DNA from 2 places in the Brevibacillus parabrevis genome. Region 2 is predicted to be linked to the other one. Evidence: predicted binding sites of a transcription regulator. Region 2 holds the regulator's gene; the other holds the start of a gene.
What was found. Region 2 encodes LexA, which represses DNA repair genes until DNA is damaged. Its sites were predicted from a motif close to CGAACATATGTTCG; they were not measured.
Positions count from the first base shown of each region.

Region 1: IRJ17_RS28230 (YolD-like family protein) is a predicted target of LexA. The motif match lies at 13,628-13,641, and genes of this name have one in related genera.

Region 1 covers NZ_CP064090.1:2,105,813-2,121,844, reverse strand. The annotation lists gene IRJ17_RS10150 (MFS transporter) at 21-1,355, shown strand; gene IRJ17_RS10145 (OsmC family protein) at 1,645-2,106, opposite strand; gene IRJ17_RS10140 (TolB family protein) at 2,414-3,550, shown strand; gene IRJ17_RS10135 (hypothetical protein) at 3,572-3,715, shown strand; gene IRJ17_RS10130 (hypothetical protein) at 3,912-4,337, opposite strand; gene IRJ17_RS10125 (hypothetical protein) at 4,619-4,876, shown strand; gene IRJ17_RS10120 (MerR family transcriptional regulator) at 4,970-5,449, shown strand; gene IRJ17_RS10115 (MFS transporter) at 5,492-6,658, shown strand; gene IRJ17_RS10110 (hypothetical protein) at 6,822-6,992, opposite strand; gene IRJ17_RS10105 (ABC transporter permease) at 7,016-7,711, opposite strand; gene IRJ17_RS10100 (ATP-binding cassette domain-containing protein) at 7,704-8,627, opposite strand; gene IRJ17_RS10095 (sensor histidine kinase) at 8,711-9,652, opposite strand; gene IRJ17_RS10090 (response regulator transcription factor) at 9,654-10,379, opposite strand; gene IRJ17_RS10085 (hypothetical protein) at 10,653-10,925, opposite strand; gene IRJ17_RS10080 (GNAT family N-acetyltransferase) at 12,511-12,975, shown strand; gene IRJ17_RS28230 (YolD-like family protein) at 13,352-13,609, opposite strand; gene IRJ17_RS10070 (IS3 family transposase) at 13,802-15,133, shown strand; gene IRJ17_RS10065 (hypothetical protein) at 15,227-15,865, opposite strand.
Region 2 covers NZ_CP064090.1:3,479,416-3,495,447, forward strand. The annotation lists gene IRJ17_RS16740 (DNA-directed RNA polymerase subunit alpha C-terminal domain-containing protein) at 1-77, shown strand, start outside; gene IRJ17_RS16745 (MerR family DNA-binding transcriptional regulator) at 225-389, shown strand; gene IRJ17_RS16750 (arsenic resistance protein) at 408-1,376, shown strand; gene IRJ17_RS16755 (aminopeptidase P family protein) at 1,597-2,847, shown strand; gene IRJ17_RS16760 (sigma-70 family RNA polymerase sigma factor) at 3,154-3,744, shown strand; gene IRJ17_RS16765 (hypothetical protein) at 3,719-4,768, shown strand; gene pdxR (MocR-like pyridoxine biosynthesis transcription factor PdxR) at 5,075-6,454, opposite strand; gene IRJ17_RS16775 (FMN-binding negative transcriptional regulator) at 6,617-6,958, shown strand; gene IRJ17_RS16780 (LysE family translocator) at 7,028-7,666, shown strand; gene IRJ17_RS16785 (hypothetical protein) at 7,732-8,121, shown strand; gene IRJ17_RS16790 (MarR family winged helix-turn-helix transcriptional regulator) at 8,448-8,867, shown strand; gene IRJ17_RS16795 (nitroreductase family protein) at 8,893-9,534, shown strand; gene IRJ17_RS16800 (putative quinol monooxygenase) at 9,566-9,862, shown strand; gene IRJ17_RS16805 (hypothetical protein) at 10,657-11,034, shown strand; gene IRJ17_RS16810 (FusB/FusC family EF-G-binding protein) at 11,455-12,093, opposite strand; gene IRJ17_RS16815 (CD3324 family protein) at 12,264-12,527, opposite strand; gene IRJ17_RS16820 (DUF4269 domain-containing protein) at 12,863-13,432, opposite strand; gene IRJ17_RS16825 (DUF456 domain-containing protein) at 13,559-14,044, shown strand; gene lexA (transcriptional repressor LexA) at 14,091-14,714, opposite strand; gene yneA (cell division suppressor protein YneA) at 15,027-15,362, shown strand; gene IRJ17_RS16840 (DUF896 domain-containing protein) at 15,455-15,652, shown strand; gene crcB (fluoride efflux transporter CrcB) at 15,749-16,032, shown strand, end outside.

The DNA.
Region 1 (16,032 bases), 1.4 Mb from region 2:
CAATAGAAGGAGAGAAAGCCATGGTGCGTCATTCTAATCATAATTTGCAGCCTTTGCAAAATCAACAGGCCCATTTTCGATGTTTTATCGATTCATCCCATGAGCGACAACGGCTTTACAAGCGGACACTCTTGATCGTCGTCATCTCGCAAATTTTTGGCGGCGCCGGACTCGCCGCTGGCGTCACGGTCGGTGCTCTGCTCGCCCAAGACATGCTGGGAACCGAAAGTCTCGCTGGCATTCCCGCTGCCTTGCTTACGCTTGGCTCCGCGCTGGCCGCTCTGTTGGTCGGCAAAATTTCGCAACGCCATGGTCGCCGCTTCGGTCTGGCAGCCGGCTTCCTCGCGGGCGGAATCGGCGCCATCGGGGTGATCCTCGCTGCCACGACGCAAAATATCGTCCTGCTGTTTGCCTCGCTGCTCGTTTACGGCGCCGGGACAGCCACCAACCTGCAAGCCCGCTATGCCGGAACCGATCTGGCCCAGCCGCAGCAGCGCGCGACCGCTGTCAGTACCGCACTCGTTTCTACCACCTTTGGCGCAGTGGCTGGCCCGAATCTGGTGGAAACGATGGGCCGTTTTGCCACTTCCATCGGCGTGCCGCCGCTGGCTGGTCCCTTTATTTTAGGGGCTGCGGCTTTTCTTTGCGCCGGACTGGTCTTTTTGTTCCTGCTTCGCCCAGATCCGCTGCTGGTTGCCCAAGCGATTGCCGATGCCCAGGCCCGCGAAGAGAAACATCCCGATCATCTGGCGGATAGCCAGTCTGTCGCCAACAGCCGCGGCATCATCGTCGGTGCAACGATCATGATTTTGACCCAAATCGTCATGGTTGCGATCATGACGATGACTCCCATCCATATGAAACATCACGGCCATGGCTTGAGCGAAGTCGGTCTCGTCATCAGCGTGCATATTGGCGCCATGTACTTGCCTTCGCTTATGACTGGCATACTTGTGGACAAAATCGGACGCTCTGCCATGGCACTTGCGGCTGGCATTACGCTGCTCGCGGCAGGAGTGCTCGCTGCTTTGGCCCCTGCTGATTCCATGCTGCTGCTCGTCCTCGCTCTGGCTCTGCTCGGACTCGGCTGGAATTTTGGCCTGATCAGCGGTACGGCCCTGATCGTCGACGCGACTCCGCTCGCTACACGAGCGAAAACCCAAGGGACGGTCGACGTCTTGATCGCCCTTGCCGGAGCATCTGGCGGAGCTTTGTCCGGCATGGTCGTCTCCGGTGCCAGCTACGCCACGCTGTCGCTCGCTGGCGGCTTCCTTTCCCTGTTGCTGATCCCTGTTTTGATCTGGTCGAAAAAGAAGCAAGCGGCAACGCATTCTGAAAACGCACCGCTGGGGTAAGGCAGGCAGCGTTGGACGATTCCCGCAGAAAGAGGCGAAGCTTTTCGCCTCTTTTTGTCATTTTTGCTGCGCTCTCGCCGCTATACGCGCAGCTCCCCACGCACACATCATGTCGTTTTGTAGAGTTGAAAACTGAATTTTTCGGGCGGCCTTCGTGTTGCCCTACTTCTCTCAGCTCCCTCTCATCAAACCGTACGTGAGGTTTTCCCACATACCGCTTTCCGGGCACGCTTCACACAGAAAAAGAGGCAGAATCTCCCGCCTCTTTTCTTTTGCTCATCAGCAAAAATTAGCCCAGCTTGCTTGCAGCATTCCCGATGACAATTCCGTTTAGCTTGAGCGTGACCGGATTGGCAATCGTGTCGCCGACAGGGCATGTCTTCTCCAAAAACTGAATGAATGCTTCCACTTGCTCTCGGGATGCGTCCGTCTTGATATGAAAGGTGTAGCGAATCTCGGAGTAACCGCGACGCACATCGGATTTGTTCATGAAGCCATCTGTATCGAGGTCGCCTTCTACCTCCACCCAAAAGTCGTCGAGCTGCACACCAAACTTTTTCGCATACGCACGCGCTACAATCGATTGGCACGCGCCAAGGGCGGACAGCACCAATTCGACAGGATTCATCGCTGTATCCGTTCCGCCAAGGCTTCTCGGCTCGTCGACCGTTACCTCGAAGTTTCTGGAATGCGCCTTGACGACCATTCCCTCCTGAAGATGCGCGGTTGCTTTGAATGTTTCAACTGGCATGATCCCACTCCCTTTCCTATCTTTCACATCCTATTGCAAATCTTAACACATTTATCCGATTGTTTTAATATGAATTATTGCAAAATCTTGAAAAGATAAAAAAGATAGCAAGTCGAGATGTTTTGTCGCGAAAACTTTTTATCTATTTGGATTTCCTGTGACCCGATGTACTCTTCTTACGGCTAAGCCAATGGCGGAAACTGCCCTTCATTTCGCACCTCTTCCCGCATGCTGGCATACCATTTCTTTCTTTTTTTGTAACTTTTCAACCTTTCGGGCGTCTTCTTATTGCAGAAAGGATGATTCGATGAAAATAACCCGTATGATTGCTCTAACAACATTGTTTCTTGCTGTCTCACTGTTCCCGTCCCTGGCATTGCCGACAGCAAGCGCAGCAACTGCATCGGCAACAGCCACTCCAACAGACCCGCCAAGCAAAATATACCGGATCGGTCTGGATGGCAAAAAGCAGACGCTCGTCGCTCAATTGCCTGCCGTACACCGCGCGAGCATGTCGCCGAGCGGACGTTTTGTGTACGCCGAAAAGCAAGGATTCACAAACAACGCACCGACCATTCCTTATTTGTACGACACCAAAACCAAGCAGTTCAGCCAGTTGAACGGCTTCGCCAAATGGGCTTCTGGCAAAGATGAGCTGTTAATGGTCGAGCAAGCCAGCTTGTACCGCTACAACCCGCTCACCAAGCAAAAAACGTTGCTTGCCAACGGCACGGCCGACACGCCAATCCTCGATTATGCGATGGCACCAGACGGCCATTACCTCGTCTTTGTGCAAGCCAATCTCAAAGAGCCGGATGCCACCAAACGCTACAAACTGTACTTGCAAGACATGAACTCACTGAAAATGAAGGTAAATGACCAATTTTCGCTCAGTGACGACCAACTCAAAAGCTACATGGTACCAGACTTGTTTTATTGGGTGCCGACATCCAAAAAAGTGCTGTACAAGGCAAACGGAGCGATAAAAGAACTCGATTTGCCAACCGGACTCAAGTACACGTATTCTTTTAAAAACTTCCCCTCGTATTCCAACGATATGAAGCTGCGGTTTGAAGACAAGCAAGGACACGGTTTCATCACCGACCTGCAAACCGGAAAGAGTGTATCGACCCAAGATAATTACACTGCGGACCCAAACGATTTGGAGCGTCAATTGACGAGAATCTACTGGTCGCCGACTGGCCATAACTATGTCGCGGACAAATACTGGCACCCCTCGAACGGTCAAGATTTCTATGCCCAGCTTGTGATCAAAACAACAACCAAATCGTTTGTGTATCCATTCGATAATAGCTTTTACATGAACTCAAGCGACAATATCCAGTTTTTAGGGTGGGCAGCTGACGGCAAGTCATTTTTTGTCGGCGATTTGGACTCCGTGCACATGAGCCGTTTTGACAAGTGGGAGTATCGGGAGAGGTAAGACAGATTGGGGAGATGGTGAATGATCGAGCCAAAATATGCAGTAAAAAGCTGCGCACTTCAAGAAGGCGTCGGACAGCTTGAAGTATTTTGGGAAGTTAACAACGTTGATTTACAAATCACATACTTCCTCTTCTACGATTGTGATGGAATGCAGCACCAGTAAAAGGAGCCGAATTGGTCATTAAAAAGCTATCTTAAACGCTATTCCATCAACGTCCCTCGGGTTACCGAGGGGTGTTTTCGTTTTGCCTGGTAGTATCCGAAATTAACACTTTGTTCATGCCCAATTGTTCGCACTTGAAAAAAAGAAAGAGGAGCCACTTTCGCAGCTCCTCAAAATCTTGAAAAAGGAAGTCTTATTACGGTTTGATAAACGTAAACGGAGAGCCTATTGCTTGTCCATCAACGGTTTTGACTTGAACGGACAGACCATCACCAGAGTCGAAACTTGGTCCGGCAGTCATGATGCCAATATCAAATGTTGTTTGCCCTTGAGCATTTGTTGCATCAAGTTGGACATCGCTTATGGTGGTAGTTCTAGCTACACCTTTTACCGAGTAGGTTTCATCATGCGCAGGATCATTATTCGTAATCGTAATGTCGATCTTGAACTGGTATCCCACTATTGGAGTAGAGTAGTTATCTCTCGCTGTGACAGTTACCGTTCTTATAACCGAATCATCTCCAATCGGATTATCGATTATCGCAGTTGAGGTTAATGGATGCACAATTCCTGGCATCGGAGGAGTTATTGGTGGGATCACTGGCGGTATAACTGGTGGCACGCTATTCTCGTCTTTTCCCTTTCTATCTGCGGGAGTATAACGAGCCTACACCGTGCGGGCGACTTTCATCGCACACGGCGTGTCATCACCGGATAGGAAATAGTCCTTTCGATCTATTTTCACAACGGGCAAGTGTATTATATCACGTTAAAATAAGAAAATAGTAGTATTTTTCAGAAGAAAAGTATCAAATCAAACAGAGTTTTCCGTAGACTTCCAGGACAGGAAAATATACTATTATCTTGTATTGATCTATTTTTATTTTAAAGTGAGGGATTTCTGTGATTATTGCGCTTCTGGTCCTTATTGCCGCCGTGTTACTATTCGGCGCAAAAAGTGTGCGGGATTTTATTTCTTCAGCAATCACAGTCGCATTTGCTCTACTAATCCTATTATTCGGAATCGGTTTGATCATGGACAATAGTTGGGGATGGGGAATAGTATGCACCGTATTAGGAGGGGGAATGCTACTCTTAATGCTCTTGATGTTGATCGGGAATACGGTAATGAAAATCATGAAAGTATTTTCTTCTAAATAAAGAAGGCTGAACGGTATCAGGAGCTAACTATGGCATAGCATGTAACATAACAAAAGGCTTATTCCTCTTTATGTTCAAGTGGGAATAAGCCTTTTGAATGTTTATCAAGCTTATCTTATGCCAAAACAGGACGAGCTTTTTAAAAAAACGGCTTGCTTTCGAGTGAACTCGAAAGAATATACTTTGTATATGGAAAAGCTGCTCACTATTCGTCAAGTTGCAAATGCCACTGGTCTTAGTGTACACACGCTTCGCTATTACGAAAACATCGGTCTTCTAAGTTCCATCCACCGTAATAAAAATGGCTACCGTTGCTACACAACAGACGACATTGCTTGGATTGATTTTTTGACTCGACTGAAAGCTACTGGCATGCCGATCAGCGCAATGCTCGAAATTGCCGAGCTCAAGCGCCAAGGGGATTCGACACTAACGAAAAGGAGAATCATTTTGGAGGAGCACTATGCAGCTGTGGAGCAGCATATCATGGAGCTGCAAAATCATTTACAATTGCTCGCAAAAAAGATCGTAATTTACAAGGAGATGGAAAAAAACCATGAGTCAACGCAGTAACTTGCTTCACATTTATTTATACAGGGAAAGGAGGTCGCTTGTATGAACAAGCCGTACCTTGCTTTCTTAATTGCTTTCGGAATATTCGGAATCATAAACACCGAGCTTGGCGTAGTCGGTATTTTACCGCAAATTTCCGAGCACTATCAAATCAGCGCTTCGCAAGCAGGACTGCTCGTAAGCTCTTTCGCCTTAATCATCGCCATCTTTGGCCCGGTCATGACGTTATTCTTTTCTGGATTAGACCGTAAAAACATCATGGCTGTGGTTCTCGTCGTTTTTGCCATTTCCAATCTGATATGTGCCTTTGCCCCGAATTATGTGGCGTTATTGCTGTTCCGGATCGCGCCTGCCTTTCTCCATCCTGTTTACTTCTCTGTAGCATTTGCGGCGGCTGCCAGTTCAGTGCCAAAAGAGCAGAGCGCCCAAGCTGTAGCCAAAGTGTTTGCGGGAGTAAGCGCAGGAATGGTATTAGGTATTCCCGTCATCTCATTTATGGCTGAACAGTTTTCTCTTGAAGTCTCTTTTCTGTTTTCCGCCAGTCTAAATGCCCTGGCTGCCGGATGTATTTTTTGTTGGGTTCCATCCATGCCCGCAACGGAAAAATTATCGTTCCGCGCCCAACTGGGAGTGTTGCGAAAACCTCCGTTATGGTTTAATATTGCGACTGCTTGTTTCATCCTTGCCGCTTTGTTTGCCGTATACAGCTACTTCGCCGAATATCTTGCCCAAGTGACAACCATGGACCGCAAAGTGATCAGCGCCATGCTGATCGTGTTTGGTATTAGCGCAGTTCTAGGCAATCTGCAAGCTGGCAAGCTTTTAAGCAAGAGTGTTACGAAAACAACATTTTTTTATCCCATCATACTAGCGATGATTTATTTGCTACTATTTTTTGCGGGAACGTACACGATTCCAACCATTATGTTGATCATTTTGTGGGGAGCGGTTTTTGCCAGCGGACTGATTATAAGTCAAACCTGGCTTACTTCTGAGGCAACGAAAGCTCCCGAGTTTAGCAATAGCTTGTTTGTATCTTTCGGCAACCTGGGTGTCGCGATAGGCAGCGCGTCAGGCGGCTGGTTCCTATCTGAGCTGGGCACACATCATATTGTCTGGAGTGGGGTGCTTTTTCTCACCCTCGCGTTCCTTTGCATTGTATTGAAGATAAAAATTTTTGATCGACATAATTTATTTGCAAAAGCGTAGTTCATTTCTTGCATCGCAATGCGCTCGCCGACGGCACCCGTTTGCAAACCTGTGCGCTGCCTGCCTTCACTCTTACTAAAAGCAAAGGCTGTCCCGGGGTTCAAGTGCCCCCTATCAGACAGCCTTCGCTTCATTTTTATCCCGATACCGATGCTTCTAGCTCTTACCTCTTATTCCTCAAAAACAATAACCCGAACGCGGACAAGATGCCTAATCCGGCAGCGCCATACGTGTTGATGAGCACTTTCCGTTCCCCCGTTCCCCAGTACAGCAGCCCGTGCAAGGTCAACGAAACGACACAAAGCAAAAATGTCCATTTTACTACTTGCTTCATCGTCGATCTGCTCCTCCCGTCCGCTACTGTAGCACATCGACACGCTCGATATTGCGAATCGACATAAACGCGACCGCCGCTCCGAGTAATGCAAGGCCAATCGGCACCGCTATGATGGAGTATAAAGTGAAGCCGTTGACGTTCTGGCAAACGAGCGTCACCACGAAAATCGATGACACGATGGTGGCCGCGCCTGATTTCTTGCGCATGCCGAAGTAAAGCGGAATCAGGCTTAAAAAGCTGGTCGCCAGCGCACTCATGACGACCGTCAGCAGTCCTTTGGCTGCGACAGGCAACGTGAGCGGCTCTGAAACAACGGGCATAAACAAATTAAATACATAAAATCCAGCGCCAACAAACAGGTTCGTCGCAATATCCGCAATCAGCGTAAACAGCACGACGACAAGCAGCTTGGCGGCGATAAGCTTTTTGCGATTGATCGGGTACATGAATAGCACCATGATCGATTTGTTGCGGAACTCGTCAATGACAAGCCGTGAAATGAGCACTGCCGCGAAAACGATAAACGTTCCTCGAATAAACGTATCTATGACGGAAAACGCCATGTCATAACTTTTAAAAGACATATCTTGTTTCATTTCCGCGTCAAGACTGATCAAGCAAATAAAACCCAGAATCACGACGTTGGCAATGATCGCCCCCCGTATATAAGACCATAGGCGAAGTTTGCGCATTTCGAGCTTCATCAGTTTAAGCAACTACCCCACCCCCACCCAGGATAGAGAGGAAATAGTCCTCAAGTGACCCTTTTTTCTTATGAACCGCTTCGATCGCGACATCGTGCAGCACCAGAGCCTTCAACAGCTCACTTTGTGGAATGCGGCTATCGTAAATGCGGACTTGGCCTTCGTCGGTGATGCGCACGTTGGAAATATGCAAATGGTTCTCAAGTATGTAAGCCGCCTTACTGCTTTCGTTCGTTGTAATTTCAACATATTCTGCCGTTTGCCTGGCGATTTGTTCCATCGAAACCTCCTGCAGCAGCTTTCCCTCGTTCATGACTGCAATCGTGTCGGCGATCAGCTCGATTTCACCAAGAATATGGCTTGAAATGACAAGCGTCATCCCGTACTGCTTGCACAGCATTTTGAACAGATCGCGAATCTCCTTGATGCCTAACGGATCGAGGCCGTTAATCGGCTCATCGAGGATAAGCAGCTCCGGTTTCGTCATGATCGCCCGCGCGATGCCAAGTCGTTGCTTCATCCCAAGCGAAAATTCCTTGACCGCTTTCTTGTCAATCCCGTTCAAATTCACCAGATCAAGCGCCTCGTCGATCGACTTTTTGTTATGGTAGCCCATGTATTCACCATGCAGCTCCAAGTTTTCGTGAGCCGTCAGTTTTTCGTAAAAAATCGGGTTTTCAATGATCGTACCCATCCGTCCCAACAAATGGTACGAATGATCGGTCAGCCTTTCGCCGAAAAGTTCGATTTCGCCCGCCGACGGCTTCACCAGGTTGGTGATCATTTTCATGACGGTTGTTTTGCCTGCTCCATTTGGGCCGAGCATGCCGTATATTTCGCCTTGCTTGATGTTCAAATTGACGTTGGAAACAACTTCCTTGCCCTTATAAGCCCGGGTCAACTGCTTCGTCCTTGCGATATGCGTCATCGTTCGATGCCTCCCTCGTTCTTTACAGGCTTTATTGTAAGCATCGAAATTTGCTTATTCCTTACCTGATTCTTACAAATTCCTTAATCAGTGAATGCGATTCGTTTCAGCTTGACGGTAAACATCGTTTTTTCATAAGGCTTGCTCTGGATGCGAATCGTTCCTCCCTGCGCTTCGACAAGCCGTTTCGTAATCGTCAGCCCGAGACCGCTGCCTTGATACGCTTTGTTGCGGGAGTCTTCCAGCGTGTACATGCGCTCGAACACCCGATCTTGATGCATCTCATCGATCCCTTTGCCCTGGTCCCATACGTCCACGTACACGAACTCGTCGTCGCCCCGCAATGTTAGTCCGACGGCCCTTCCCTCCCCGCCATGCTGAATCGCATTGGCAATCAAATTGTTCAGGACACGATCCAGCGCTTCCTCGTTCCCCCATGCAAGCAGCGGCTTGTCCGGAATGTCGATAACGACTTCGAAGCCTTTGACCGTCAGGGTGTCGTAAAAAGCCAGCATGTTTTTTCCGCAAACGTCGTTCATGTGAATCCCGGAAAGGGAAATCGGCTTGTCTCCCGACTCCAGCCTGGCCAAATCAAAAAACTGGCGGATCAGCTCCAGCACCTCATTTGCCTTGGCGTGCACCTTGGTCAACAAAACTTTTCTTTCTTCGGCGTCCATATCCGGGTCCAAATTGATCGTTTCGATGTAACCAAGCACAACGGTAAGCGGCGTCTTCAAATCGTGCGAAATGTTCGAGAGCATTTTTCGCATCGACTGCTCCATCTTCAAGAAATTCGCCGTCCTGTGCTGGTTGTGCTCCAACAAATGATTGATTGCGATCAAGACTGGTATCAAGGCGCGATCGTCCGTAAAAACGAGCAACTTCTCGCTTGTGTCTCCCGCGATAATTTCGTTTAATTTGTTATGCATTTTCTCCAGGTTGGAGCTTCTTGCTCGATAAGCACGGTATTGAATGGCAATCACTACAGTCAAAATCACAACGAGTACAGCCAGCGCGATCACCATGTCAGTTGCCTTCCCACTTGTAGCCGATGCCCCACAGCGTCTTGATATACTTGGGTTCGGACGGGTTGTCTTCGATTTTTTCCCGCAACCTTCGGATGTGGACGTTAATGACGTTTTCGTCGCCGTAATATTCGTCATTCCAAATAAAACCGTACAGCTGCGCTTTCGTGAACACGCGATTCGGATTTGTGGTGAACAGCTTCAAGATTTCAAATTCTTTGGCCGTCAGTTTCAGGTCAACATCGTTTTTCGCCACTGAAAAATTGTCCAGATCAATGCGCAGCACGTCAAATGTCAGCACTCTGGCCGCTCCAGACGCCTGTTCTGTTGCTTCGGTGGCGATTTGTCCGGCAGTCGAATACGTCGTGGCACGACGAATCGCCGCTTTGATTCGGGCTGTCACTTCAATGAGCGAAAACGGCTTCGCGATATAATCGTCAGCCCCGAATCCAAGCCCGATCGCCTTGTCGACATCGCTGTCCTTCGCCGACATGATGAGAATCGGCACCGAACTTTTTTCGCGGATCAGCTTAATTACCTCGATGCCGTCCAGTTTCGGCATCATCACATCGACAATGACGATATCGAAAGCCTTTTGCCGAAACAGAGAAATCCCCTCCAAACCATTAAACGCCTCCGAGACGTCGTAGCCTTCTTTGACCAAATAATTACGCAACATTTCCACGATCTGGGTATCGTCTTCTATTAACAATATGCTGTGCGGCATGATGCTCCCTCCTAAAATTTCCATCGTGAAAATTATAGCCCGGTGCAAAGAGGATGCATAGAATTTGCGTAAAAATGGAGTGGACCTCTCACACAGGCAATACAACCGTCGAAAAAGCAAAAAAACAGCCAGCACAGAGCGGCTCTGCAATGGCTGTTGACAACGAATGCTGGGTGATTAGCGGTTCATGAGGCGTTTATCAGAAAGAGCTTACTCTATTCATGCATCCGCAATCCACCAAAAAAGAACCCCACCTTTTGGATGGGGCTTAACTTAAACTGGATTGATTACTTCCAACTCAAACGATACCGATCCGCTTCCCCCTTTCCCATCATTTGCGGTAAGCGTTATGACTGCAACACCAGGCGTCTTTGCTGTAACCAGAATCCTTGTACTTGTATTCGGTTGGCCATTAATATCAGTAAAACTCTCCTGACCGATTGCTACGTCCACAATAGTGGAATTACTAGAAGAAACTGTGTAAGTCAAGCTGTCCCCATCATCATCAATAAGCCAGCTTTTTTCCGGCTTTTCGTTAATTCCCACCACCATATACATCCCGGGAATGTTTGCAGGAAAGTATTCACGCTGGCCAATAAAAGCATTTGTGTTCACTCTTGGCGCATGATTGCTAGTCTCGTCTTGAACCTTCTCTATCTCTCGGTTGTATAACGAGCCTACACCGTACAGGCGTCTTTCAACGCATACGGCGTGCCATCAGCGGATGCGACATGTACTTTTTACAACGGGCGTTGATAGAGTAACAAAAAGGATCAAGATTTTCGCCTAACTAAGGTTAGGGATTTGGGTGTTAAACATTAGAACCACAATATGTTCGATTGTCATGCTTACTCGTCCCTCCCCAATCTGTTCAAAATCTGTCTACCGATCTCCTTATTTTTACAATCAGTTCTCACACGTAATACTTGATTTAACTTGGTTCATTTCTAGAAGCGCTACCAAATGGGTTAACTTTCGTTAGCAGACACCATTGAAGGCGTGGCGTATGTTAAAGTTGCCCGTTGTAAAATTTCTCTTTTATCTGTTGATGGAACGCCGTGTGCGATGAAAGTCGCCCGCACGGTGTAGGCTCGCTCAAATGCCTTCGATTAGAGAAGGAAATAAGGCGAGAATAGCGATATAAAACCAATTGATGATGTTGTCATTTCTGGGTCTGGTTGGCATGTTTCTCATGGTAGATTTGTCGATTTTTATTACACCGTCCCACAGGACGCCGCATCTGAAAAAGTCTTACAGTCTACGGACAATGGAGAAACCTGGGAGGATGCTTACCTGCCATTAGGAATTAAATCCGCCTCCGTTAATGGGATTCCCAAGCATACTGTACGTGCTGCTCAGCTAGAGGCTGGAAAAACTTATCTATTTAAAGTTGTCATTACAGGTGGCAAGAACGAAGGCGAATCAAATGTTATTACTCAAACAGTCATGTAATCCATCAACAGCCCCCGGGGATAATCCAGGGGTTATTTTTATCGCTTGGACTACGTTTGTACCAGTCGTGTGAAGTGCTAGAATGCCTCTTTCAGAAGCATTTCTGTCACTAACCATTTGTGTGCTTCTCTTTGCTGCTTGTGATATGAAAAGAAATTTATTAGAAAACGATGAAACCATAAGTAAGATCGGGGTAGCGCCAACAAACCGCACCGAAGAACTCCTGATCACTATATGCAAGCGGTATCAGCGAGCCTAACGTTCTGATTTTTCGAAAAATTTTCCATCTATACTTCTTCATGCCTCTTACCTCCCGAAAAACTTACTCGTTTTCTTCTACCGACCTCCGCAATTTATAGGGAGGTGATTACTATGATTAAATCTATCAAAAATTTGTTCGAACGCTTTAATTGGGTTTTGAGAGTGCTATATTTCACTGTTCGGGTAGTTGAACAAATCATGAAGTTCTTTAGCTAATGTTTTCAACCAGGCTGGGAGAAAAGAAGCTGTGCCTCCCAGCCTTCTCACAAGTAGTATCACAACTACAAAAGTACATTTTGGCTTAACCCTCGTCTGACCTGGTATAGAAACGGTTTTCTGCAACCTGTTTAAGTGAAAGATTCGTGATAATATGCTGATTAAATCTTTAATAGTGACCACGAGGAGGTTTGATTTTCAAATGGCTGAAAACATGAACAAAAGTCTCATGCTTGACATCACTCCGCTAAGAGCAGAGGATCGAAAGCGTTGGGACGTATTGGCTCGAAGCTACAAAGCCTTTTACGAGACAGAGCTCCCAGATTCCGCATACGATGAGATCTGGAACCGACTGCTCATTGGCGATAGGATATTCGGTTTCGGTGCGCATCTTCATGGCAACTTGATCGGTATCACCCACTACGTTTTTCAGCCTACGGTCTGGAAAGAAGATGTGTGCTACCTGCAAGACCTCTTCGTTGACGAAACCGCTCGCGGACATGGTGTGGCCCGTGCCCTTATAGAACGGGTCGCTCAAGCTGCACGAGAACAAAAAGCTTCTGGGCTGTACTGGCAAACCCGCCAGGATAATTTCACTGCTCGTGCTCTTTATGACAAAATTGCCTATCATAAAGGCTTCATTCGCTACGACTATACACTTGAATAGAAGTGGAGGCCTACTTCTCTTTGCTGTTCGTTATATGAAAAGAAACTTATTACAAAACGATGAAATCATAAGTAAGATCGAGCGTCTTGTTGTGATCCAAGAACAAAAACAGTCAACTCATTTTTCCACCAAGGAAAGCGATGAATAAGTTATGAATGTAGAAGAAACAATTGACCTGGTTGCTTCAAGTGTAGGAGTTGTCCACGATGTAATCTTTGTTTATTTCCTGGTCCAACTATTTCTTTTTTGGCGAAAACGTATATTTCAGAAGAAGAAAAAAGCAGAACTTCTCAATAGACTGATCTAAAAACTCGGGTTTCAACTGATGAGCAAGCAAAAGAAGGCCACTCCATCGGTGCTCAGCAGGACCGCCTTCTTATGGCGCTGCAATTGGTGGCAACAATCGGCATGCAGCATACAAAAGAAAAATCTTCCCCAACAAAAAAAGAGGCGAAATTCTCGCCTCCCTCTTTTTTGCAATCAATCCCAAGCAAATCTTTGATTCAAGTTCATCATGCTCAAGTGATGGCATCGGAACCAATTTCTCGTCTTCCTTCATCTGCAAGTACAATTCCCGCTGTTGCGGAAGCACGAAACGTCCTGAAGTTGGATTATCTATCTTGCTGATTCTCATGCTGTTCGCCCCTGAACAAGAACATTTGTTTGTATTATATGCGAACGGATTGCCAACATGCAAATAAAAAAAAGGCCCCTTCTGCAATGAGTGAACTGTGACCCGCAAGATGGACACTTTGAAAAAAGTGACCGTCTTGCGGGTTTTTGTGTTTTAATCTTCTTTAACGAGAAATGAGTGAGGAAACGGAAAATGAGCCGAGACAGAAAACGTTTTACTGAACAAGAGATACAAATGTTGGAGAAAAATCCAAATGTACTTCGAGTAACGGGGAAAAACATCTCGTATTCTCCTTCATTCAAGGTTGCCGCTGTACAAGCATACCAAGAGGGACAAACGCCGATGGAGATTTTTCTTCAGGCGGGTTTTTACATGGAAATGATCGGTCGGGATATGCCAAAAAAGTGCTTGCTTCGATGGCGAAAAGTATATGCTACCTTTGGTGAAGCTGGATTTATTGAGGAGCGTAGAGGTAAGGGCAGCACGGGCAGAAAGTCAGAAGGAGAGTTATCGGCGGAAGAGAAATGGAGACGTGCTCAAGCGCGAATTAGGCTTCTTGAGACAGAGAATGAACTTCTAAAAAAGCTAGAAGCGCTCGAAAGACAAACCAGTAAGACGTTACCATCTTCCGAGCGCTTTCAGCTCATTAACCTAGTCCTTCGAAAACATAGCTTGCAGCGCGTAACCCGTTATCTATGTCAGATTGCAGAAGTTAGCCCGAGTGGCTATTATCGCTGGTGTCGTGCTGAAGAACACCGTCAGCTTCGAGAAGCGGCGGATGAACGTGACTTCCTGCTAATAAAGGAGCATTTCGAAGCCCTGAAAGGGAAAGCCGGGGCACTGGTCATCAAAATGAGATTGGCGCGTTTGAACGGTGTCGTGATGAACCATAAAAAGATTCGTCGTCTCATGCGAAAGTTTAAGTTGGTCACTGTCATTCGGAAAGCGAATCCATATCGTAAAATGGCCAAGGCAACTCAGGAACACCGCACATGTCCAAACCTCCTGGAACGCCAGTTTGACCAAGGTATACCCGAGAAGGTTCTGCTTACTGACATCACTTATTTGCGCTATGGCACTGGCCAATGGGCCTATCTGTCCTGTGTGAAAGACGGTGCAACCAAACAGATTTTGGCACACTATCTATCTTCCACGTTAGAGTTATCCCTGGTTAAACGAACGCTGGCCCAATTAATCAGACGGTTGGACGGTAACGTCCATCCTGATGCTATTTTTCATTCAGATCAAGGCATGCACTATACTCATCCCTTAACGAGGCTCCTTATTGCTAAAGCTGGCTTTAAGCAGTCGATATCTCGCAAAGGTAACTGCTGGGACAATGCTTCCATGGAATCATTCTTTGGTCATATGAAAGATGAACTTGAATACAAGGACTGTGCATCCCTGAAAGAGTTGCGTCAGCGTGTTAATGAATACGTAACCTATTACAATTCAGAGCGTTACCAATGGACCTTAAAAAAGATGACCCCTGATGAATTCAGGAGTCATCTCATAGCCGCTTAAGTTTCGAGAGGCCCTTTTCAAATACTGTCCATTTCTCAGGTCACAGTTCACAATTGAAGGGGCCTTTTTGTCAGTCTGATATTAAATTAATAATCAATCTGGTACACAGTAGCCCGCAGGGATAGGAGTAATTATGTAGTAAATGGTATACCCATTACCATCCCAATTGCACAACTCATTTGCTCCGTATAAAGCAGTGAGTACCGCAGCTACAGCAGCTGGCAGGCCAAATTCAGAAGCTAGTGCAGCAGCTCCGATACCCGCAGCTAACGCTTTTCCAATCTTTGTGGCTTTACTTGCACTAATGTGGTAATCATAATAAAGCGCCATAGGTTTTATGTTGTTGGTTGAATTCTTAGAACTGCAAGCTTTACTCGAATTTGTGTTAATAATGTCTGCTTTTGTATCTAAAATGTTCTTGCCAACAACCATGTTCCCTTTTTTGATTTCCTTATTTGCATAACTAACAATCTTTTCAAATTCTTCAAACGCCTCTTGGCTGACTCCCGCTTCTTTGTAGTTGCTATACCCATTTACAACTACACCATTCTTGACAAAGGTCTTTTCTTCCAAATCTGATTTTGCAATTTCAAGTAGTACATCAAAACTTTGGTCAATAGTTTGTTCTGCTGCATGAACACTAGGCATCGCTACCGGAGAGTATCCAGTAAATAGAAAAGCTGTAGTCAATGCAACTGCTAGTAACGATTTAGTTATTTTATTTTTTTTCACTCGTCTTTCCTCCACCCTTATAGTCCAGATAAGTCATCCAAGCAACAACCGCAACTGTGATAACTACAGAAACCTTTTTACTTATTCCCATGCTAACGTCAAGATCAAAAAAACTGAATGCCAACAGCCCAAGAAGTATAACCAAGAGAATTTTTTTGATAATATCA
Region 2 (16,032 bases):
TTCGAAATTTGGGCAATCGTGCTCTGATGCATACTTTTCACGCATTGAAGCAAGCAGCTACAATCCCGTCACCTTGACTTGGTGACGGGGAAACCCCTTGTGCCTCATGGTGCGAGGGGTTTTTTGTGCTCCACTCTTTGCTCATTTTGTCTACATCCTTTGCCTTAACGAGATATAATGGAATCATAAAACGTAAAGTTCACTTTAAGTCAAGGATGGCCGTTATGTCAGGGCTTAGCATTGGTCAATTGGCTGCAAAAGCAGAATTGAGCGCATCGACACTTCGTTATTATGAATCTGTTGGATTGCTGCCAGCGCCTGAGCGAAAAAACGGTCAGCGCCGCTATGATGAATGTTTGCAGAAGATAAACAATACGGGGGCGTGTTAGAAAGGGGCAGTGCGAGAAGTGATTTCCAGAGAGCAATTAGAAAAGCATCAAATATGGCTATATGCTGCTGTATTAATGATTGCTGCCGGATTTGGCTTGTTGTGGCCGGAATCGAGCAAAAGTTTCGATCAGATGATTTCGATTGTACTCGCCATTTTAATGTATGGCATGTTTGCGCAAATTCCTTTTTTTCGTTTAAAAGCGGCGTTAACAAATCGAAAGTTCATCTATGCACTACTTATTACGAATTACATAGCCGTACCTGTTCTGGTGTGGGGGTTAATCCGGTTTCTTTCAGCCGATCCAGCGATCCTGTTAGGTGTGCTTCTTGTTTTGCTCACGCCCTGCATTGACTACGTGATCGTTTTTACACATCTTGGGCGCGGGAACGAAAAGCTTGTTCTGGTTTCAACTCCGATCCTTTTTGTCACCCAAATGCTCTTATTGCCTGTTTACCTATGGCTGTTTATGGGCAAGACAGCGGCTGAAATCGTGAGTGTCGGGCCTTTTTTCGAAGCATTTTTAGGACTTATCGTTGCTCCGCTGCTACTTGCTCTGCTTACACAATGGTGGGCACGGCGGCAGCCAAAGGGAGAACGTTTCCTTGATGCGACTGCATGGCTTCCAGTACCTTTTATGGCTCTGACTCTTTTTGTTGTCGTTGCATCACAAATCGCTAAACTATATACCTCTTTTGAGTCTATTGTCCAAGTGGTTCCCGTCTATGCAGCATATATGGTCATTACGCCGATTGTTGCTCGTATCGTTTCTCGTCTGTTCCGTTTAGATATCGGAGCGGGGCGAGCTCTTATTTTTAGCGCAGCAACTCGTAACTCGCTTGTCGTTCTTCCCTTTGCACTGGCGCTACCAGAACCACTAAACGGGGTGGTGTCTGCTGTCATCGTAACGCAAACGGTTGTAGAACTTATCGGGGAGCTAGTATACATTCGGCTTGTTCCAAAGGTGCTTTTGCGAGGGACGGATTGAAAACCGAAAGCATGTTCCGCACAGGCATCCGCGACTGGAAGCACGGGTGAGGTAACAGGTTGGCACCTCAAAAAAGCTTTATTGCGAAATTCGTTTCCCAAATGCTAAAAATATCCTAAAATATTGATAATTGATCAAGAACCCTTTTACACAACTAAATCAGACCATGCAGAAACTCACAAGCGAACAAGCGAAAAGAGGGAAACAAATGACAACAACCATGGATTCAAAAGAGTTCGTCAATCGCCGTCAAAAACTCGCGGAAAAAATGCCTGAGCATAGCGTACTGGTCCTATTCTCTGGGGTTGCCAAGACGCGCAGCCAAGACGATAAATATCCGTTTTCACCGAACCGCAACTTCTACTATCTCACCGGCATCGGGCGCAGCAACCTCATTCTCATGATCACGAAACGCGCGGGCAGCGTGAGCGAAACGTTATTTCTCCAGCGCCCAAATGAACTGGAAGCGAAATGGACAGGCGCCGTCTTGGCGGATCAAGAGGCAAAAGAGTTGTCTGGTATCGAACACTTCGACTATCTCGATGAGTGGCTGGAGGCTTTTGCGACTTTTGTGCGGCGTTGCGAAGGTCAGTGCTCGCTCTATCTTGACTTGTATCGTTACCAGTGGAGCGATGAGCAGACCCTTGCAGAGGCGTTTGCTGAAGACGCGCAAAAGAAATACAAGACTTTGCAAATTCAGGATGCAGGCCCGTGGCTGAAAGAACTGCGCATGGTAAAGAGTCCGGCAGAGATCGAAGAAATCAAGCGCGCGATTGCGATCACAGATGAAGCCATCCGGCGTATGTGGGCGCATGCACGTCCTGGAATCATGGAATATGAGCTGGAGGCGCACTATGATTTTGCGTTGAAGTCGAACGGGGTGCGCGAGCTGCCGTATTTGCCGATTATTGCGAGCGGCATCAATGCTACTGTTTTGCACTATGAGGCGAATAATCAGCGAGCGGAAGATGGTGACCTGGTCCTGCTCGACCTTGGTGCGGCATCGAACTACTATGCGGCTGATATTTCGCGTACATTTCCCGTGAATGGCCGCTTTACAGAACGTCAAAAAGCGATTTATCAACTCGTGCTCGAAGCCGAAATCAAGACCATCGAAGCCGTGAAACCGGGTGTCACGCTTCAACAACTAAACGAGGTCACGAAACAAGTATTGGCGGATGGCCTGTTGCGTCTCGGTCTTATCCAAGACAGCAGCGAACTGTCCAAATACTACTACCATGCCGTGTCGCATCACCTTGGGCTGGATACGCACGATGTTTCGGACTACAGTGCTGTCATGCAGCCTGGTATGGTGATCACGATTGAACCTGGCCTGTACATAGAGGAAGAAGCGATTGGCATTCGGATTGAAGATGATGTGCTAGTCACCGCAGATGGCTATGAGGTGCTCTCAGCGCAGATCCCGAAGGAAATCGCAGAAGTGGAATTGCTGATCGGGAAAAAGGAATAGCGAACGCTTGCCAGCCAGATCATAGCATCGTAAGCAAGGCATCATGCAAGCATTTGTCTAATACGCGAAACGGGAGGGCGTCAGATTCGCACCAGCACAAAAGGTGTGATCTGGCGCTTTTTATTTTGCCGCTGCCAAGCGCGTGGTTCGCATGGAAGCGGCGATGAGCCAGGATGCATGAGGCGATAGGAACGTAACCGGATAGCAACTGACGCTCTTCTTTGGCAAAATGCCAAACGGACCGAACCTTTTTGGGCAAACGAGACAATATAGGGTGTAAGCTGCTTACTCAGGAGGGCCCTCTGAATGCAAAGGGAATACATGTACGAATTGCTCGCGAAAATGAAAGAAGGGAATCGACAGGCGTTTCATTCGTTTTATGACGCAACTTATCAGGATGTGTACCGGACAGTCTCCTTTCTCGTGGATCATCCGCAAGATCGGGAAGATGTCATGAACGAGATTTACATGCAAATGTGGACCTCGCTCGCGAACTACGATACGAACCGGCCTTTCCACTTTTGGCTGCATGGCTTGGTCGTCCGCCAAGTACAGCGATTTCGGGTCAAGCGTTGGCGGAGATTCCGAATTTTTGAGCGCGTCCGCGTTTTCTTTCGGGACGAAAATCACTGGGACCAACCGACTGTGCTGATGGATGGAACGAATCAAATGATAGAGCAGGCCATCCAAAAGCTGACGGACAAACAGCGAACGGTGATTATCCTCCGCTTTTTTCACGACTATACGCTGGAGGAAATCGCGGTCTTGCTGCAAATTCCGCCGGGTACAGTCAAGTCCAGATACCATGCGGGTCTTGAGGCGCTGCGAAAATACGTACGGAATCTCCCCCCGGAAAGGATGGAACAGCTCAATGCTTATGGAACGCAAAATTCGTGAACATCTCCAGCAAAAAGCAGAAACGATGGAGTGCCCGCCGGCCATTTCCAGACGAATCGAACAATCCTATTCTCACTATTTGCAACAAAAAAGGAGCGGAATAACTATGAAAAAACGATTGATAAGCGGTATCGCAGCCGCAGCGATTTTGATTCCAACGGCAGCATTTGCAGCCCCAGCCTTGATTGAAATTTTGACCCGAACACCGATGACTGCCGAACAAGTCCAAGTAGATGAAGTCGGCAAAGCAACACTTGAAAAGCTGTACCGTGCTTTTCCAGAGACAAAATCGTTTGCGATTATCGACGCCAGCAACGTTCAAGGTGTCCAAACAAGCATCACTTTGCAGGACAAAAGCGGGAGCGGCAAAAAGTTTACTCTTCATACAAACAGCCGTACGGGTACGATTGAACACATCATCCAGGAAAATGACGGGGGATCTGAGGAAAAGCCGCTGATTGCTTCCACCGAGCAGGAAATCAAGGCGAAAGTAGACGATCTGCTGAATAAAATGTACGGCAGCATCAGCGAGTACGAGTTTGCTATGGAGCAAATGGAGAACGCGGAGCAAAAAACGCTTATGCTCAATTACAGCAAAAAGGGAGCGAAAACCCCGTTCTACCAAGTATTTGTTCAGGGCAATACGATCAGCGCGTCGCTAATTGGAGGGGAAACGACACCTTCCGCCGCGAAAGTAGAAGGCTTTTTCACGATGAATGGCCAGCCTGATTATACTGCCGATGCTTTTTTCAATGATGAAAAGCTGTTGTCTTTGCTAAAAATGAGCGCAGCCGACTTAAAACAGGAACTGGCAAAAGGAAAATCGGTCGTGGAGATCGCAGCCGCTAAAAATATCTCCAAGCAACAAGTAATAGATGTCATTGCAACAACGCAGGTTGAGGTGCAAATGCAAGGGGAGAACAGCGGAGCAGGCAGCCATTCCAAAGAACAGATGCTGAAAGCGATTGAGCCAAAAGTATTGCAACTGATTGAGCGCAAAAATGAAACATCGAGCAAAAAATAGCAAGCTCGGCACATAAGGTTGAGAGATATCGCGGGAGAAGCGAAATGACATTTTGCCAGAACCAGCAGCAATAACAGGATCAAAACCAGAAAAAACGCTTAACGAAGCTGCGCTACCAGACATTCGTTCACGGCATTACCAGTAGCGTACGAAAACTTGAACTCAAAAAGGTGACCCGGAAGAGGCAGCGCTTGCAAAAAGTGCTCCTCCTGCGGGTCACTTGCGTTTTCATCAACAATTCGAATGACCGATGGTGTTACGGGGCAAAGGAGGGCGTTTGCAAAAATGGCACCCCAGTGATTTGTGCTATAACCAAGCCCGTTTTAACAACTCCACGCCAAGCTTGACTTCATCGCATGACAAGTTGCTGAACCCAAGTCTAATGATAGGCTCTGCGGTCTTGTTTTTCAAAAAATAGAGGGAAGTAGGATAGACTTTCACTCCCAGAAGGGAAGCTTGCTGAATGAGCCATTCCTCTGAACGCTCCAAGTGCACTTTGACCAAGACGTACAAGCCAGACTGCTCGCCAATGACAGTGATGTTGTGCTGGAAATGATTCCGTAATTCAGAAACGAAGTGCTGCATTTTGCGCTTATAAACAAGCCGCATTCGTTTAATGTGGCGATTCCATTCGCCTTCTTCCATAAATTTTGCCATAGCGAACTGGCTCAGCAGCGACGTCGTGCTCTCGAAATGTGCGAAGTGCTTTTTATAGCTGTCTAGCAGTGGCTGCGGCAACACCATGTAACTTAAACGTATGCCTGGCAGAAAGCACTTGGAAAAATTGCCAAGGTAAACAACTCTCGCGGAATCGATGGAAGCGAGAGCGGGGAATGGCTGTTGGGTATAGCGAAATTCACTATCGTAATCATCTTCAATAATGTACCCTTGCCGCTTGTTTGCCCAATGGATCAGCGCATGCCTTTGTTGAATGGTCATGCTTACTCCGTATGGACTGTGGTGGGACGGAGCCACATAAATTAATTTTGATTTCGTATGTGCCAATTGGGAAAAATCAGCGCCTGTCTCATAAACGGGTAACGTTTCCAGCGTAAAACGATTTAATTGAAAAGCTTCCCGAGCGCCATCATAGCCAGGGTCTTCCACAATGATGCTTGAGAAATCACGTTTCAGGACAAGACTTAAATACAGCAGCATTTGTTGGGTACTGCTTCCGATGATAACGGCATTCGGATCTGTGCGTACCCCGCGAGACTGGAGCAAGTAAGCTGCGATTTGTTCGCGCAAACACCGTTCGCCAAAAGGTTCTCCGTAGCGATAGGTGTCTTTTGCCGTTAAGATTTGATTCGAAATTCTTCTCCACGCTTTTACAGGGAAGTGCGTCTGATCGACGACATCTGCGCGGAAATCAATGCGAGCAGATGGTATCGGCTCTGCTTGCCTGTGATGAGGCGTGCTGTGAGTTGCTTGAAATAAAAGGGGCTCTAGCTCATTGACAAAATACCCTTTTCGACCTTCGCTACGTACATACCCTTCGGCAACAAGCTGTTCATAAGCCAGCAAGGTCGTATTGCGGCTGACATGCAAAGAATCGGCAAGCTGGCGGATGGAGGGCAAAGGCTCACCCGCCTTTATGTCGCCTTGCTCAATAAATGCTTTAAATTTTTCGTAGATTTGTTTGTATTTAGGAGAGTGATCCTGGAAGGTAAAAATGGTATTTTTCATCTATATCCCTTCTGACATGTACATTTACTCCGTATTGTATCTTTTTTTATGTCAGTTTGTATTTTATTGTTTGCTCATCGGGCAGTTATTTTGCATACAGAAAGGATGAGCATGGTGTACACTCCGAAGCAATATCGCATGAATCATGATGAGGCGGTTCAAATGATGAAGACTTCCCCGTTTGCCTTGCTGATTACGGTGGAGCAACAGCGCCCGTTGGCTACGCACATTCCGGTGGAGATTCGCGAAGAGGAAGGGAAAATTTATGCCACGGGGCACATCGCATACGGCAATACGCAGAAAAAAACGTTGAAAAACAATCGTGATGTCTTGCTGATTTTCCAAGGACCACACACCGACATTCAAGGGGCAGCCAAAATGAGTCAAAATCGCAACAACACCGATTACAAATCGATTGTGGGAGAGCTTGAAAAGTCAAATGATCAAGAGGAAAATCTCGTTGCTGAATGGCTGCGTGAGCAACGGAAAGAGTTATTTAAATAATTGGCCTGAAAGTGCTTTACGCAAGCCCAAGCAGATCGTGTACAAACATACAGCAAGGAGTTGCAAGTCATGGAATTTTCAACGGTTTGGCTGTTTGTAATTGCTGCCGCTACCTTGTTAATCATACCTGGACCTGCTGTGTTCTACATTATGGCAAGAAGTATAGATCAAGGCAAAAAAGCGGGCTTGGTATCGGTTCTCGGTGTATCTTTTGGTGGTTCTGTCCATGTGATCGCGGGAGCAATCGGAGTTTCTGCGATCCTGATGACGTCAGCAACAGCCTTTCATATCGTGAAATACGTGGGAGTTGCCTATCTGGTCTATCTCGGGTGCAAGACTTTGTTTTCCAAAGCGGATCGAACAGACGCAGAGATACCAAAAGCCCCTCGCAAACAGTTAGGGAAGATTTTTTGCGAATCCGCCATCGTGGAAGTCATGAATCCGAAGACAGCGCTCTTTTTTCTAGCCTTCTTTCCGCAGTTCATCTCACCTTCTGCTGGCTCCGTTACCGTACAGTTTTTGCTTTTGGGAGCGATATTTTTGATCCTGGCTTTGATTAGCGATGGGCTGTATGCGGTTCTCGCAGCAAGTATTCGCAAGCGGATTGTGGGCAGAACAGCGAGTTCCAGGTTAGTGAAGCGGATAACCGGCTATTTTTATATGGTTCTAGGGATCATTTCCGCCTTTGCCAGTCCTGCCAAAACATAAGAGCATGATCGTGTTGTGACGCAACAAATGACGTTTCTGCCAAAAATGAAAGGGAGAGATCAAGGATGCCTAGATTTATCGCGGAAGATGACTTTTGGTCGCTATTTCCCCAGGCCAAAATAGGCGTCGTTATTTGTCAGGGGATTGATAACTCTATCAAAAACGTTGAAGTTTACGAGAAGCTGCTACAGGAAGCAGGGAAAGAAGCGCAGCAATTCCTCAAGTTGGAGGAATTGAGCAGTAATCCGGTCATTTTGGTTTGGCGCGAGGCGCAGCGGACGATGCTAACCGAAAAGACGAAAAATGCTTTCCTCTGTATGGAATTAGTCGATGAAACGAGAAGCGATGAGTTTCATAGAGCGCTAAAAGAATTGTCTGATCTCGTCTCCCGCCATCTTGGCGGTACGGTGAAGCTGGAAGTATTGGACATCCATAACAGGGAAATGGCCATTTGAAACTAAGTGTTAAAGACGTGGAATCAGGATGTTTTTCAACCGAGATAGACAAACATGCGGCTGCGTCCCGCATAAAAGAAAAGCTTGTCAGAACTCTCAATCGACCTCGCTTCGGCGGGGTTTTTGCGTTAGGCAATGCCAAAAAACAACGCGAAGCATATTTGCGCCAGGCTAAACGTTGCAATGGCGAGTGCATGATGGTATATTAATTGAGGTATCAATTATTGATGGGTCAAGTAATTGTCAGCCACTAACTGCATGCTGCTGAATTTGCTCATCCACACGCATGATCCGTATCGATTTACCAGCCCCCGGGAGGCATTTTCATGACATACAAGGAGTTTGAAGAAGAACAAATTCTCAGCTTGCTCATTGGTTTAACCAATAAAATCAGCCCGAAATTCGAGCGCTGTACCGGAATCAGTTCGACTCGTCTCGCGATCTTGCAAATGTTGTGCGAGCGAAGCGAAATCAATCAGTCCCAGCTGCAAAAGCACATCGACATCGACGGTGCGGCCATTACACGGCACTTGAAGCAACTGGAAGCGGATGGCATGGTGATTCGCTACAAAAATCCAAATGATAACCGCGAAACGTTCGTGCGCTTGTCCGACGAAGGGATCGAGCGGATTGAAGGGTACAAAAGCGAGAAACGGATTTTTATCCAGCAGATTTTGGCGGGATTCAGCGAGGAAGAGACGCGGGTTCTGGCTGATTTTCTCAAACGGATGCAAAACAACATTTGATCGATCAGAAAAGGAGTCTGTTACTATGGTGCGCACATTGCAAAAGACAAACGATTTTCGGGAAATTACATTTGGCCGTCGCTCTGTCAAACTGTATGACCCGGAAGTCAAAATCAGCAGGGAAGAGATGACCGAGATTTTAGCCGGAGCGACGCGTGCCCCATCTTCGGTCAATATGCAGCCATGGCGTTTCGTCGTGATCGAAAGCAAGGAAGGGAAAGAAAAGCTGGCCGAGCTGGCTCGTTTCAACAAGACGCAAGTGCTCACTTCGTCTGCGGTCATTGCCGTATTCGTTGACATGAACAATGCCGCATACATGGATGAGATTTTCGGAAAAGCGGTCGAGCTTGGTTACATGCCGCAAGAAGTGAAAGATATGCAGCTGCAAGCGGTGAAACCGTACTACGCGAATCTGTCGGTTGCTGATCTGCGGGACGTCAATTTTATTGATGCGGGACTCGTATCGATGCAACTGATGCTCGTTGCCCGTGCTTTTGGCTATGACACCAATCCGATTGGCGGCTATGAAAAAGAGCAAATCGCCGAGGCATTTGATCTGGACAAGGAACGCTATTTGCCGATCATGTTAATCAGCATCGGCAAAGCGGCGAAGGAAGGGCACCCGTCTTATCGATTGCCGGTGGAGACAGTGACCACCTGGAAATAATCCAACTACGTTTTCGAAAGGGAGAAAAAACATGCTGATCATTCATGCGCATCTGCAAGTAATTCCTGCACAGGAAGAAGCATTTTTGCAAGCGGTCAAAGGGCTGGTTGCTGCCAGCCAGGCGGAAGCAGGCAATCTCGGATACGTTCTGATGAAAAGCACGGAGCAAGAGCATTGCTATACGATGGTTGAGAAGTGGGCGGATGCTGCGGCAGTAGCGGCGCACAATGCAAGCGCTCATTTTCAGGCGTTCATCAAGCAAGCACCAGCTTTTGTTTCGGCACCGATGGAAGTGGAAGTATTCGCAGGCGAGCCAGTGAAGCTGTAAATCAGTCTGGAAAAGAAAAACAGCAAGGGTGATCCTGGGAGCTGACTCCAGGTGATCAGCTTTGCTGTTTTTTTGCATGACGGGAAGACATTGCGGTGGAAAGCATAGACCCGAAAAAAAAGACCCCACTTCTGGGGTGTAAATCCAATGACCCGTTGATGGAGGGGAGTTAGGAAACGCTTATTTCGAAGCAATCTGAGACAGTCCCACCTTTTCCGTCATGAGCGGTGACTTTCACGATAGCGTAATCTGAATGACCCGAAATGGTATGGAATACAATTTTTCCATAGTTAGGGCTAGTAACGACATCGTTGAAAGTGTAAACAAAGCCCGATCCCCGTTCAAATTGAATGGTAAAAGTCAGGCTATCTTCATCGGGATCAGCAAAATAATCGGTAAGGGAAACAGCCTCATGGGTTCCGGTAGGAGGGATAGCGAGATCAGGTATTCCCGAGCCTACAACAACCGGGGCTTGATTGCTATTCTCGACTTCTTCCCTGCTGTTTTGGAGGGATTTCGTTCGAGCCTACACCGTGCAGGCGACTTTCATCGCACACGGCGTTCCATCAACGGATAAGAATGGAGGAAAAGGAACAACGGGCACTATCATCGTACAACGCCTATGTCAAAATTTACACCTTTTCTTTCCATTTCACCCCAAAAAGCAAGCAATCACCAAAAGTTTGGGGAAAAGTATCCATTAAGACACAGGAGTCGTAATACATATAGACCCAGGCAATCTCGGTTCACAAGATGGAGAACAGGTCCGGAAAGATTTGAAATGGGGGGGTCTGATGAAAAAGCGGTTAGTAGTAAGCGGATTGATCCTTGTCTTTGCTTGCGCTTTCGTATTCGACAACAAACTTTACTATCCGGCACTCCCAATAGAAAGTATGAGCAAAAAAGCGGTGATAGAAAAGCTGAATGACTCTGACAAACCAATCGTTACATTATCGAACGAAAACGGTCAACAATGGTATATCATACGCGAACGAGATGCATCCGCAGCTGATGAGTTGATTAAGAAAATGGTCAGTCAAAAAGGATGGACGTTCCGACAAAAAGAAGGTAGTGGCCTCTTCTTTGAAAAACAAGGAGAAAATTTGATTGTAACTACCCAAAAGTGGACGGGTGACTATGTGTTAGTGAAAATTCCGGCCCCTTTTTCATGACTAAACGCGGTTCGCTTTCCGGTTATTTATGAGGCTGTCTGCTTATGAGTGATGAAGAGATAAAAAAATTAACCCCTACCTAACTTTCGATAGGAGACGGCAGAGAGGCAGGCAAAGTATAGTAAAAGTACCCGAAAGGAACATCCTCGCTTTAGTTGATGGACGCCATCTTCGATGAAAATCGCCCTCCTCGTGGCGTATCCTGTGTGGAAGGAACCATCTCTCCGTGCACCTTCCACACAGGAAGCGGGCTTATAATGGATTCCATTTGAGAGAATCAGATACAACCTCTCGCCCGCTTGCCATCAACAACCCCTTGAGCTGCACGAGGGGTTCATTTTTTTGCCAAAACAGCTCCTTGTTCATGAATGAGAACAAGGAGCTGTCATCGTTTTTGCCCAGAAAGTTGCTGTTGGTCCCTCATTTGATCATGAGAGCTAAAAACTCGTGCAGTTTATCCAAAGAGCGGATGTTTTGATTGCAGGTTGTGCTGTCTTGGCATAAATAGTTTCCTTTTTTCAAATACGTGCCGTCACTTGAACCGCGTGCTTCCAGGACGAACATGCCGATGTCGGAAACTTTGTTGCAGATGGCACAGATGCCTTTCTTCGCCATGGGCGTAAAAGTGCCGTGGATACCGATCAGCTTGTCGGGGTAGTTGGCGATGATAAATTTTTTATCAGAACCGTTGTCGAACCAACTGATGTACGACAACTCGGCATACGGAAGCTCGGCGGCTACTGGTGGCTTGAGCTTCTTGATCTTCGGGTACATTTTTTTGATCGCTTGCTCGGTAACGGCGGGAAACGGAACAACATAAGGCGACAAAGACAGCAGAAACTGTTTGGCTTCGTTCTTTTCTTTCAGCGAACGGATTGGCGCAAGCAGTTGTCTTTGTTCGTCAGAAAGATCAGCGAACAGCTGAAAAACCGCTTCCTGCGCAATGTCTTTTCGTGCCCGGATGACGTTCAAATCCGTGCTGCCCGTATACGCATTCAACAAGTTTTGCACCTGCCATTTGATAAAGTTGTAGTGGTGGGGAAAAATAAACGGTTGCATGTGAGCGTGTACCTCCTGTATGTGTCCGCTGCGCTGGTGAAAGAACACAGCAGTTTTGTCTCTTTTACTTTAAAAGCAAACGGCTGCGCTTGATAGGGAGAGAACGATTCTAAACAAAACTCGGCATAGAAAAAGCACTGATCGTCCTGGGGACAGATCAGTGCCTGAGTCTATTTGACATATACGATTTTTTTGATCGTTTCGATCGAGAGAAAGTACTGTTCGGCCAGCTGTGGAATGGACACGCCTTCGCGAAAAGCGTTGCGGATCAGGTTGTTCCTTTCGTCCAGCTGTTTTCTTCCGCCAGAGCGGGTTCCCCATTTATAATGCGTGGTTTTTGACTTCGGGATATAGATGGTTTCCCCTTGCACATACTTCTGGATTTCTGCAATCAGGCTTTCTGGCAGCATATTGGCTGCATTCGCATATTTCATTTTCGCTCGCTCCTTATTTTGGCATTCAAATAAGGGGCAAAGCCGGAAAATAAAAAATGAGATACATAACGGTAGGCGATGTATTGTCTAAACGACTGTCCACCTCATGCAAAGTATCGCCTTTTTATTTCCAGGCTTTGCATGAGACGCTGCAGTATCTGGCAAACTGAATCCATTCACCAACCATACACCCCCTCGATCACGATTCATACCTTCCTGTACAGTACGCAAACTCTGCGCAGTTCCTTCCATTATAGATCATCTTGCAGCGATTTTCATGCGCAGATGTTTGCGAGCGCTTTGCCAAGTTACTCAAAAAACACGATCTTTGCGGCTTATCGGCCGACGATCAGGTCAAGCAACTGATCATCTGTCCATGGCTCCAGCGCAAGCAACGCTTGGTACGGGTCAGCTCCTGGGATGTGAAAATAGGAGGCAAAAGCTGGCTCTGTCTTCAAGCCGTTTTGTTTGAGCTGGCGGATGTGCTGCCGCGCTTTCGGTCCTGCCAGTTGCAGCAAGCGATGTTCGATGATCATGTGCCGATACGCGTTTTGTTGTTCGACGGGGCGCGCTTGGGCAAAAAGCTCGAACCAGAAGCCGTGGGCAAAAAAGGAGACAAGACATGTGGGCACAGCTTGTACCGGCATGCGGGCTTCCTGGTATCCTTCGCAGTCTGCGTAAAAGCTGCGGGCGATCTCGGCGAACAGCTCAAGATCGTAGCATTCGCAGACGATGTCCAAATCACTGTCGCCAAGATCGATGTCGAGCGGAATCGTTCCGGCGAGCACCGGATCAAAAGCTTGCAGGCGTTGCAAGACCGCGCTTTGTTCGATGGCTCGTGCGGCTGTTTGCTGTTTTGCTGTACCGTTTTGCAAATAGGTGAGATCACGCCAGTTTCTCGTCATAGAAAACTCCTGTTTCCTTCGGTATTTGCAGATGTTTGTCGCAACAAGTATGATAGATTCGCGAAAACAAGTGTGCAACAAAAATCGCTTTTGCTCGTATTACCTATGTGAGGGGAGTGCATGCAGATGGATATTTTACTCTGGATCGTTGTTTTGGTGCTATTCGCGCTCAGTATTGCAGGTATATTTTTGCCTGTGTTACCCGATACGATTTTGCTGTGGGCAGGTTTTTTGCTCTACCACTTTTTCATAGCAGATCCGGGAGCGGGGTTGCCAGCGTCCTTCTGGTGGGGAATGGTGGTATTCAGTATATTGCTGTACGGCGCTGACTTGTTGACCAACATGTATTTCGTGAAAAAATACGGCGGCTCCAAATGGTCATCGGTGGCGGCGGCCGCAGGGATTTTTCTCGGGATTTTCGTGTTTCCGCCATTCGGGATGATCGTTTTGCCGTTTGTCTTCGTCGTGCTGGTAGAGCTGTTGGTGCAGAACCAGCCTTTCGAGCGGGCGGTCAAAGCGGGTTTTGGCTCCCTGATCGGCTTTTTGGGAAGCGCAGTGGTCAAAGTAGTGTTGCAGGTGACCATGATTATCTGGTTTTTCCTCGCCAGATAGAGAGAAAAAAGGACAGCGATGGCTGTCCTTTTTGTATGCCGCGAAATTAGTGAATGAGGCGGTAGACGCCGATGACTTTGCCGAGGATGGAAACGGCGTCCAAAATGATCGGTTCCATCGTGGCGTTCTCAGGCTGGAGACGGAAGTGGTTTTTTTCTTTGAAAAAGCGCTTGACGGTTGCTTCGTCTTCTTCGGTCATGGCGACAACGATATCTCCGTTGTTTGCCACATGCTGCTGGCGCACGATGACGTAGTCTCCGTCGAGGATTCCGGCGTCGATCATACTGTTTCCGGACACGCGCAGCATGTACACCTTGTCTGAAGTCACGATATTTTCTGGAAGCGGGAAGTATTCCTCTACGTCCTCAATCGCCGTGATCGGTTGCCCGGCGGTTACTTTCCCGATGACAGGAACGCGGACAACGGAGTCTTCGAAGTTGTCCTGGAAGCGATCTTCTTCAGACAACAGCTCGATCGCGCGCGGTTTGGTCGGGTCGCGGCGAATCAGGCCTTTCTTTTCCAGGCGGGCCAAGTGGCCGTGTACGGTAGAGCTGGAAGCCAGTCCGACAGCTTCGCCGATTTCGCGCACAGATGGAGGATAACCCTTGTCGCGAACTTCCTTCCGAATGAATTCGATGATGGCTTGTTGTCTGCTAGATAATTTTGACATAAAAAGACACCCCTGATTTCTCGAACATATTTTCCTATATTATACCATGGGAGCTTGCGTTCGACAAACATAAGTTCGATAAAAAGGCGAACAGGAATTTTTGCCCGAAAGAACGTTTCTTGTCGAATGGTTGGTGCGAGCCAGAAGCATGGCTGTTCGCGGATTGTCCCATACCAAAAGGGGAATTGGCCATCTTGCCGTCACCTGCGTGAATTTTGCAAAGGGGCAGGTTTTCGTATTGACATGAACATATGTTCTCATTTATGATTGGGGTACGAACTTATAGAACGTATGTTTGTAGGAGGTTATCCCATGAATGTCATGTCTATTCCTAACCGTTTTGAAAAAGAATCGTCCCGTCGCGTCCGTTTTGGTATTACTAGAGGCCAAGCCCTGTTGTTCCTGATTACGTTTTCTCTCTTTTTTTACTTGTTGACCGAACTGGTGTTTGCTTCTTCGCACGCTGAGCCGCTAAAAGGAACAGAAGTGACGGTTCGCGACGGTGACAGCTTGTGGACCATTGCAGTCCGCCATCAAACGGAGACGGTCGATGTACGCGATCTGATCCAGGATATTAAAGAGGCGAACGATCTACAGAGCAATCTGATTTATCCGGGACAGACCTTGCTCATTCCCGATCCGAAATGATAGAAAGCACTTGCCGGTTCGTCTCCATCTTGCGAGTTCGCCCTGATGTGATATAATTAAACGGCATTACTACTGGGTGGGAGGAACCGTACGTGGTATCTGACGCGGAAATCAAACGAATCAACGAACTGGTCAAAAAATCGCGCGAGGTTGGTTTGACCGATGAGGAAAAGCAAGAGCAGCAAGCTCTGCGACAAAAGTACATTGATGCGGTCAAGGCATCGCTGAAAGCGAATCTCGATTCCATCCGTTATGTGGAAGATCTTGAAGAGAATCGTCCCAAACATTAAGCTCACTTGTATTGATAAGGCAGACATCCTTGCTTGACGCTCGGGTGTCTTTTTGTTCCTTATGACTATCAGGTATTCGACAGAGGAGGAAAACAGATGGCGTGGGTGGCTGTAGCGGTAGGCGGTGCTGTCGGTTCATTGTTTCGCTATTGGTTGTCTTTGGCGGCGAATCAGCCGGGGTGGCCAATCGGCACCTGGTTAGCCAACATCATCGGCTCATTTTTGATCGGCGTGTTGTTTGTGATCGGCAAAGAGCGGGGAGGCATTTCTCCCGAAGTGTATATTTTGTTTACCACAGGGGTTATGGGTGGCTTCACGACGTTTTCCACCTTTTCTCTGGAGGTTGTTTCTTTTTGGGGCGACGGGCAATGGCTGCGCGG